One region of the Flexivirga aerilata genome, then DNA from elsewhere that is predicted to be linked to it. Evidence: predicted binding sites of a transcription regulator. Region 1 holds the regulator's gene; the other holds the start of a gene.
What was found. The regulator LexA, encoded in region 1, represses DNA repair genes until DNA is damaged. The targets are predictions, from matches to a motif close to TCGAACANNTGTTCGA.
Positions count from the first base shown of each region.

Region 1 (4,654 bases):
AGGTGACCTCGTCGTAGGGGTGCACGCCAGGCGTGGTGAAGATGCGCTCGACGGTCAGCCCCTTCCCTGCGCTCGTGGCGCGGCGGGACTGCGGGCTGGCGTCTGCCGTGTCGGTCATGTCCAACTTCCTTCCAGAACCGGATCGGTGAAATTGCCTCGAAAACTGCTTGCTACTGGTCGTTCATCGACGGTGTTCATACGGGTGTTCACGCGCGGTGTTCGTGCGTAGTCCCCGTGGGCGGCGCCGGTCGCACACCGCCCACACGTCAGCCACTCATGCATTGTCCGTGCGACCACCGACAGCGGTTTCCCGGACAGCGCCCGGCTCGACGCCGGTCGCCTCCCGCTCGGCGCGCAGCAGGGTGATCGCGGCCTCGAAGTCCTCCAGGCCCTCGAAGGCCTGGTAGACGCTCGCGAACCGCAGGTAGGCCACCTCGTCGAGGCTGCGCAGCGGGCCGAGGATCGCCAGACCGACGTCGTGGGCGTCGATCTCGGCGGCACCCTGGGCCCGAATGGACTCCTCCACCTGCTGGGCGAGCAGGGCGAGGTCGTCCTCGCTGACCGGACGGCCCTGGCAGGCCTTGCGCACGCCGACCAGCACCTTGCCCCGGCTGAACGGCTCGCTCGCGCCGGAGCGCTTGACCACCGTCAGGCTGGCGGTCTCCATGGTGGAGAACCGCTTGCCGCAGTTGGGGCACTGCCGGCGACGCTTGATGCAGGTGCCGTCCTCACTGGTGCGACTGTCGACGACGCGGCTGTCGTCGTGCCGGCAGAACGGGCAGTGCATGGCGGTCCTCCTCGGAAGCTGTCGCGGGGTCGTGCAGGTGTGGCCATCCCGGCGATCAAGCACCGGAAAAACCCGCTCCCTGTGGATGAAGGTGTGGGTATCCGGTGGATGACTTGGGGATGACGTGTGGACTAGATGTGGATGAATCCCAACGATGTAACTACTAGATGTAGGGATGTTAGGCACCTGGACCACAAGCACGCAAGACGTCGGCGCGTCGCGTCGAATCTGCGCAGGTCAGCGGCCGATTGCGGGTGTGTCGTACGGCGTGTCGCGGGTCTCACCGGCTCGCAGTCGCCGCCGCAGCCGCACTTACCTGGCCACGCCGCACCTATCTGTCAACAACGGGCGGGCGCAGCACAATCCCGTGCTGCGCCCGCCCGTTCCATGAGCCCGGGACACGGTTGGACCCATGGCATGTGCTGCCGCCTCTCCGGCGGCAGAGTCGATCAGCGCGGCAGGCTGAGCCGCTGGCCGGCGTGGACCTGCAGCGAATTGAGGGAGTTGGCCTGCTGCACCTTGGTCACCGCGTCGCCCGTGGTCAGCTGCGGGTAGGCGCGATGGGCGACCTCGGACAGCGTCTGGCCCGGCTGGACCGTGACCGACGGCACGGCGGGCGCCGAGGGCGCCGCCCAGGCGCGGGCGACGAACGCCCCCGACAGGCAGAGGATCACGACCGCAGCCGCGACCAGCAGCCGGCGGCCGCGGGCGGTGAGGCGCACACCGATCTGCGCCGGCACCGCGCGCCGCTGCGGCACACCGGCCACGCTCGCCGTCGCACCGGCCCCGGTCGGCACCGACCGCAGGCGACGCCGCGGGCGCGGCGGGACGGTCGCCGGGATCTCCCACTGGGTGACTGCACTCATCTCTTCCTCCTGGACCATGGCCTTCGCCACTGCTGGCTGTTGCGAACGCGTGTGCGATAGGACCTCTGTACGATGTATAGCACGGACGTTCGACACTGTCGAGACACGCGTCGTACAGATGTTTGGCAACTGTGTCCGAACCCCATACTCTGGCTGCACGACGTTCTTCGCGAAGTTCTGGACGGGGTTCTGTACCAAGTTCTGCACGAAGATCAGACAAGCACCGACCACCGACAGCCCCTCGGCGGTCGCACGGGGATCGCGCCGAAACACTCCGAACGGCGCGGGTTTTCGTGGACACGGGGTCGATCAGGAGATGAGGCGATGGCGAAAGTTCACAAGCTGCCGGACCGGTCGGGTGAGAGCCTGACCACACGGCAGCGCAAGGTGCTCCAGGTGATCCGCAGCTCCGTCGCACGCCGCGGCTACCCGCCGAGCCTGCGCGAGATCGGCGACGCCGTCGGCCTCACCAGCCCCAGCTCGGTGGCACATCAGCTGACGATGCTCGAGCGCAAGGGTTATCTGCGCCGCGACCCCAACCGGCCGCGCGCCATCGAGGTCATCGACCCCGAGGCCGGTCGCGACGAGCGCGGCTACCGCGGTGGGTCGAGCGTGACCGCGGCCGACGAGACGAGCATCGACGAGACGGGCCTCGGCGACGAGCGCCCGTCGGCGTCATACGTGCCGGTCGTGGGCCGCATCGCCGCCGGCGGCCCGATCCTCGCCGAGGAGGTCGTCGAGGACGTCTTCCCGCTGCCCAAGCAGATCGTCGGCGAGGGCGACCTCTTCCTGCTCAAGGTGGTCGGCGACTCGATGGTGGATGCCGCGATCTGCGACGGCGACTGGGTCGTCGTGCGCCAGCAGCCGACCGCGAGCAACGGCGAGATCGTCGCCGCGATGCTCGACAACGAGGCGACGGTGAAGACCTTCAAGCGCACCCGCGGCAAGGTCTGGCTGCTGCCGCACAACGAGGCATACGAACCCATCGACGGCGACGACGCGACGATCCTCGGCAAGGTCACGGCGGTGCTGCGGCGGGTCTGAGCCGGCGCGAGTCACCAGCCCACCGCCCCCGCGCGCGTTCGGCGGTTCAGCCGGGCGCGCGGGCGAGGTCGGCCGCGAGAGCGGTCAGGGTGGCACCGAGCGGGGCGTCCACCCGCACGCTGACCTCGTCGTCGGTGGCGCGCGTCCACCCGTGCGTCACGATCGCCACCGGTATGCCGAGCCGAGCCGCGCGCCGGACGAATCGGTAGCCCGACATGACCGCGAGCGACGACCCGAGGACGAGCAACGAAGACGCGTTCTCGACATACGAAAAGCACTGTGCGACAAGGTCTTTAGCGACCGACTCGCCAAACATCACCACGTCCGGCTTGAGCAGATCCGATCCGCAGATGATGCAGTGCACGATGTGAAATCTGCTGATCAGCTCGTCGGCGATCGCGACGTCACCGTCCGGCCGCAGCGGGCCTTCCGCCGAGCGGTCGAAGTCAGGATTGGCGAGCGTCAGCCACTCGTCGACGGTCTCCCGGCGGTAGCGCTCCCCGCAGTGCATGCAGACGACATGGGTGAGGCTGCCGTGCAATTCGGCGACGCGGTCGGCGCCGGCGCTCTGGTGCAGCCCGTCGACGTTCTGGGTGATGATCGGCCCCAGTGCCCCGGCCCGCTGCAACTGCGCGAGGGCGACGTGCCCGGGGTTCGGCCGCGCCGCGGCGAAGCGCGGCCAACCGACATACGAACGCGCCCAATAGCGTTGGCGGGCAACCGGATCGGCGAGCAACTCCTGCGCCGTCATCGGCTGGAAGCGGCGATTGCCGTCCGGGCCGCGATAGTCCGGGATGCCGGACTCGGTCGACAGCCCCGCGCCGGTGAGAGCGACGACGCCGCCCGCGCGCAGCAGGTCGCGCAACGCGTCCGGGTCGGTGGTCACCACGCCTTCAAGCTCTCACATCGGGCGGAGGCGGAGATCTGCCGCCCCGGGGTCAGCCGGTCACGGCGGATCAGCTGTTCAGGGCGATGTTGGCCGCCACCGCCGAGGTCGCGAGTGCGGCGGACACTGCGTGCTGCGCGCTTCGGATCGCGGCCTCCGCGGCGCCGGCCGCCCAGTCCTGCGCTCCGACGGCCTTGGCGCGCTTCTTCAGCTCCCGGGCGGAGACGCCGAACTGCTCGGCGTAGTAGACGGTGGTCACTGCGTCTGCGGCGGTGAGCAGCGCGATCAGCGAGCCGCTGTGCAGGTCGGGCCGGGCGGTCCCGGCGAGCACCTGGCGGCCGGCGCGCAGCACCGCCTCCCGCCTCGCCGCGTCGACGACGGGATGCCTGGTCGGCCGCAGGAAGCCACCCAGGTCCCGGCGCACCGCGCCGTCGGCGACCAACCGGTCATAGACCCGGTCGGTCATCCCCTTGGCGAGCCTCGGCAGCACCTTCTCGGGCTTCTTGCCGGCACCCTGGGCGAAGATCGCGAGCGCATGATCGAGCAACGGGTCACCGCCCGGGCGCTCGTCGAGCACGACGAGCCGCGAGCCCTTGACCGCCACCCGCTGGTGGGCCGCGAGCTCGGTCAGCACCCCGCCGGCGAGCGCCAGGTCGAGCTGCGCACCACCGGCCAGGCGCTTGCCTGCGGGACTCGTCGCGGCGAGCAGGACTTCGCAGCAGATCAGCATGGTCCGACCGTATGCCGAAGACCCCCGTCATACATCAGCCCCGGGGCGGAGTTTCGCGCCCACCCCTTCGATTAGCGATCGACCGCAAGTGGCGATCATCAATAACATCGGGTTATTCTGGGGTCATGATTGATGCGGCAGGACTGCGGGTGATCAAGGCGATCCACGACGAGGGCAGCTTCACGGCGGCCGCCGCGTCGCTCGGCTACTCACAACCGGCGATCTCGCAGATGGTGCGCCGGCTCGAGGAGCGCACCGGCACCGTGCTCGTCGAGCGGCTCGGTCGCAACGTGCGGCTGACCGAGGCCGGGTCGGTGCTGGCACGGCATGCGGTGCCGGTG
Region 1 is NZ_JABENB010000001.1:2,095,115-2,099,768, reverse strand. Features, by position in the region: gene HJ588_RS09910 (vitamin B12-dependent ribonucleotide reductase) at 1-118, opposite strand, end outside; gene nrdR (transcriptional regulator NrdR) at 275-787, opposite strand; gene HJ588_RS09900 (LysM peptidoglycan-binding domain-containing protein) at 1,237-1,653, opposite strand; gene lexA (transcriptional repressor LexA) at 1,978-2,697, shown strand; gene HJ588_RS09890 (Sir2 family NAD-dependent protein deacetylase) at 2,744-3,586, opposite strand; gene HJ588_RS09885 (GOLPH3/VPS74 family protein) at 3,654-4,313, opposite strand; gene HJ588_RS09880 (LysR family transcriptional regulator) at 4,439-4,654, shown strand, end outside.

Region 2 (4,654 bases), 1.3 Mb from region 1:
CGCTGGATCGCCCGCAGCGACGACGAGTCAGGAGAGCAGCTCTACCTGGCCAGCTTGTCGTTCGCGCCGATCCCGTCGGACGACTGACTGCGCTGTCGCAGCGCCTCGTGCAGCACGATCGACCCGGCGGTCGCGGCGTTGAGCGAGCTGGCGGTGCCGACCATCGGGATGCTGACGACGCCGTCGACGGCGTCGCGCCAGGCTCGGCTGAGACCGCGGGTCTCGTTGCCGATCACCAGCACCGTCGGACCGGTCAGGTCGACCTTGCGCAGATCGCTCTCGCCGCCCTCATCGGTGCCGTAGATCGTGTATGCCGTGCCTGAATCTCGTTGTGCTGCAACCCAGTCGAGCACTTCAGCGGCCGCACTCACCCGCACCGTCGGCACCGCGAAGATCGAACCGGTGCTGGCTCGCACGGTGCGCGGGTCATAGGGGTCCGCGGCGTGCCCGGACACGACGAGACCCGTGCCGCCGAACGCGTCGATCGACCGCAGCAGCGTGCCGAGGTTGCCCGGTTGCGTGGGCCGGTCGAACACGGTGATCAGCGGGTCCGGCACCGCGAGGCGATCGAGGTCGTCGGGCGGCATCCGGACGATCGCGACCAGCTCGGGAGGTTCGTCGGAGTCGCGTTCGGCGAGCTCGGCGAGCAGGTCCGGCGCGAGCTCGTAGCGGTCGCCCGGAGCGTCCCGCCATACCTGATCGGCCCAGTCGCTCGGCCGGGCGCCGGTCGGGCGCAGCAGAGCCGCGAAGTCCCAACCTTGTTGCAGCGCAATGGAAATCGGCCTCACGCCCTGCACGACGAACTGCGCCGAGCGGTGCCGCTTGGTGCGGTTGTCGAGCAGCGCCTGCCACTGCTGGAAGGTCGCATTACGACTACCGATGCGCTGCACTCGTCCGGTCACCCCGCCATCCTGCTGCATCCGCCGCGGCCGAGTGGGAGGCTGCAGGTATGGCGACCAACCCCGGCGTACCCGATCAGGACGAGGCGACCCTGCGACTGGCGCGCGAGGCGGTGGCCGCCGGCGACCCGACCGGCTGGTTCGAGCCGTTGTATGACGCCGCCAGTCGCGGCGAAGCAGTCGTCCCATGGGCCCGCGGGGGTCCGCATCCGATGCTGCTGGATTGGGCGGAGGACTGGGAGCTCGAGCGCGGGGGGTCGCCCGACGGTGCGGGCAGGTCGGCGATGGTGCCCGGCGTCGGGCCGGGCTGGGACTCGGAGTTGCTGGCGTCATACGGTTATGCCACAACGGGTTTCGACGTTTCGCCGACGGCGGTGCGGGCGGTTCGTGAGGCGCACCCGAAGAGCGCGGTCGACTACCGGGTGGCGGACCTCTTCGAGTTGCCGGCCGAGTGGATCGGCGCCTTCGATCTCGTCGCCGAGGTGATGACCGTGCAGTCGATGCCGCGCGGGCAGGTGCGCGCTCGTGCAACGGCGGCGGTGAGGTCACTGGTTGCGCCCGGCGGGACGCTGCTGGTGATCGGTGTCAACCTGCCCACCGGCACCCCGCTCGACCAAGGGCCGCCCTGGTGCCTCACGCCCGCGGAGATCGAGGCGTTCGCGGCGGATGACGTCGCGCTGCGGCGGATTGTCGAGTCGGAGGACCACGTGCGTTATCGGGCGGAGTTCGTGCGGGCGGAGTAGGGCACGGGGAGCTTCTGACGGTGGTCGAGTAGGGCGAGGGAGCGAAGCCCTCTGGGCTGGTCGAGTAGGGCGGAGGAGCGAAGCGGAGGAGCCCCTATCGAGACCACCCCACGCGGACATAACCCTGGGCGCTGGTCGAGTAGGGCGGAGGAGCGAAGCGGGGGAGCCCGTATCGAGACCACCCCGGGTCGTCCCGCTCGGTGATGGCGCCACGCACCTGATTGTGCTGTGCGACCCCGGGTGGGACCGCGGGACGAGGGACCGCCCTCGCGGCCTCACTCCGCTTCGCTCCGCTAGCGCTCCGCTTCGCTTCATAGGGCCGCTCACGCGGCCCCTCGCCCCGCTCAGTGATCTCGCCACTCACCTGATCGTGCCGACCGCGACCGAACAGATACAGCCCCCTGACGCTGGTCGAGTAGGGCAAAGCAGCGAAGTCCCTTTCGGTGGTCGAGTAGGGCGGAGGAGCGAAGCGGGGGAGCCCGTATCGAGACCACCCACCCCGCCACGCAACACCATCCCACCCACCCTGACAACCTGCCGAATCCCACGAATCACACTGAAAACACTGAACATTCGGCACCTTGAACCCTTCCCAGTTCATTCGAACAGGTGTATGGTATTGGTATGTCGCACCTGCAGCGAGCACTCACCGATCAGGTGATCGCCGCTGCCACCACGAGAGAACTCCTGGAGGCAGCGCAGACGCTGCTGCGCGCCGCGTTCGACAAGGCCCGCGACGACACCGCCAGCGCACGAGGTGATGCGTCGGGTCTCTCAGACGACCAACTCCTCGACCAGGTGCTGGCCACGCAGCGGGTGCAGAACTCCGCCTGGGCCACCCAAACCCTGCGGCTGGAGCAACTCGCGCGGCGTGAATACGACAAGCACCCGGAAAGCCCCGACACGTGGACACCGTTAGAAGTCGGTGCCCGGTTGGGGTGGACCGACCGGCAAACCAGCCTGCGACTGACCCAAGCTGTCGAGAGTGTGCGTCACACGCCGCTGCTGCTCCACCACGCCGGGACCGGCGAGTTGGAGTCGCGGAAGGTGGTCGCGGTCAGCGACGCCCTGGCCGACGCAATCCCCGCAACCGACATACCCGGAGCACCCGGCACACCTGAGGCACCCGATACGGCCGAGGCGGCTGATTGTCCGGGCGACCTCGCCGCGATCGTCGAGGCCGAGATCCTGGCCAGTGCCCCGGAGACATCCACCTCGACGAAACTCCGGCGGCGCACCCAACGTTTGCTGGTGCGGCACGCACCCATCGCAGCCGATCAAGCGGCAACGGCGCGGCGGCGCGACTGCACCAACGTGACCGTCGAACCCCATTGGGAGCCGGGCATGTCCATGCTCACCGCCGTCCTGCCGTCGTTGGACGCGGCGAAAGTCATGGCCGCGGTGAACACCCACGCCCGCGTGCTCCACGGCTCGACTACTGCCAGCAAGAGCCTCGGCGAGTGCCGCGTCGACGCCCTGACGGACCTGCTCCTGTCCGACGCGCAGGTGACCACCGAACTGGTCTTGCACGTCCCCTTCCATGCCGACGCCATCACTGCCGCAAACACGAGCGCCGGAAACGGCGCTGGCGCGGGCGTGACCGAACCGCACGGCCCGCACGACGCCACGGGCACGAGTGACGCGACGGGCACGGATAACAGCACCGGCACGGGTGATGCGACGGGCGCGGGCGGTGGCGTTGGCGTGCTCGACCGGCCGAGCACCATCAACGACCCAGCAGCGAACGGCGCGACACCCGAGACCGTCGGCGCGTGGACGTCGAAGGTGCGACCGCCCGATCCGCCTGAGTACACGCTCTCGCCCCACCGAACAGTCGTCGACCTCGGCAGCTACCGCCCGATCAGTGAGGCCGAACGCCAACTCCAAGCGATGCTCCTCGAAGCCGCACTCCGCACTGGCACCCGGCCACCGCCCGATCCAGCGCCATCGGCGGATCCTGCACACTCCACCGATCCTGCACGCTCCACTGATTCGGTGCGCTCCACTGACCCACCGCGAATCCATCGGCGGGGAATCGTGCCCGTCTTTGCCGAGGACCCAGTGCCGGCGCGCTATCACCTTGGCGACGTCCAGGTGCCCGGCGTCGGCGTCATCCCCGCCGATGCCATCCGCGAACTCACCAGCCTGCTCGGCACCAAGATCACCCGTGCCCTCGTGGATGCCGAGACCGGCACGGTCGCCGAAACCGCCAATCAGACGTACACCCCGGGCGCCCGGTTAGCGCGGTTCGTGCGCGCCCGCGACCAGCACTGCCGGTTCCCCGGCTGCACCCGACCGGCAAAGCTCACCGACCTCGACCACGTCACCGCCTATCCGAACGGGCCGACCGCGGCACACAACCTGCAGTGCCTGTGCCGGCACCACCACCGCGCGAAACACGAAGCCGGCTGGGCCGTCACCATGACCCCCGACGGTGTGTGCGCTTGGACCAGCCCCGCCGGACACACCTACACCACCCAACCCGCCGACTGAAGGACAGCTGATCTCGATACGGCCTCGCCTAGCGGCTCGGCCTACTCGATCAGCATGAGGAAACGGCTCGGCTATTCGACCAGCGTGGCAAGGGCTTGGCCTACTCGAACAGCGTGGAGAGAGGTCGGGCTACTCGAACAGCGTGGGGTGGGGCTCGGCCTACTCGATCAGCGTGAGGACACGGCTCGACCTACTCGAACAGCGGGCAAGCGGCGCCTCGGGCTACTCCGACCAGCACTCGGAGCGGCTCGGCGCCGATCGAAGCGCCGACCGGCCGGCGCTAGTGGGCCGGATGACCTCCGATGAGCACTAGTGAGCCCCGTCAGATGGGGCCACCGACGGAGAAGTCCGCCGCTACGCGCCGCCCGGCCGGCGGCCCTCCATGCCGAAGAGCACGGCGTGATCGCCACTCGCGGCATACTCGATCTGCCGACGCATCCGCGGTGACGTGACGGGCAACTCCGTCACCGGGAACCACCCGACAGCGGTCGACTCCGCGTCACCGATCCGCGCCTCCCC
Region 2 is NZ_JABENB010000001.1:750,957-755,610, forward strand. Features, by position in the region: gene HJ588_RS03550 (hypothetical protein) at 1-87, shown strand, start outside; gene HJ588_RS03555 (TrmH family RNA methyltransferase) at 42-902, opposite strand; gene HJ588_RS03560 (class I SAM-dependent methyltransferase) at 950-1,642, shown strand; gene HJ588_RS03565 (HNH endonuclease signature motif containing protein) at 2,267-4,135, shown strand; gene HJ588_RS03570 (NUDIX hydrolase) at 4,490-4,654, opposite strand, start outside.
Region 2: the regulator LexA is predicted to act here: its motif matches at 2,244-2,259, upstream of HJ588_RS03565 (HNH endonuclease signature motif containing protein).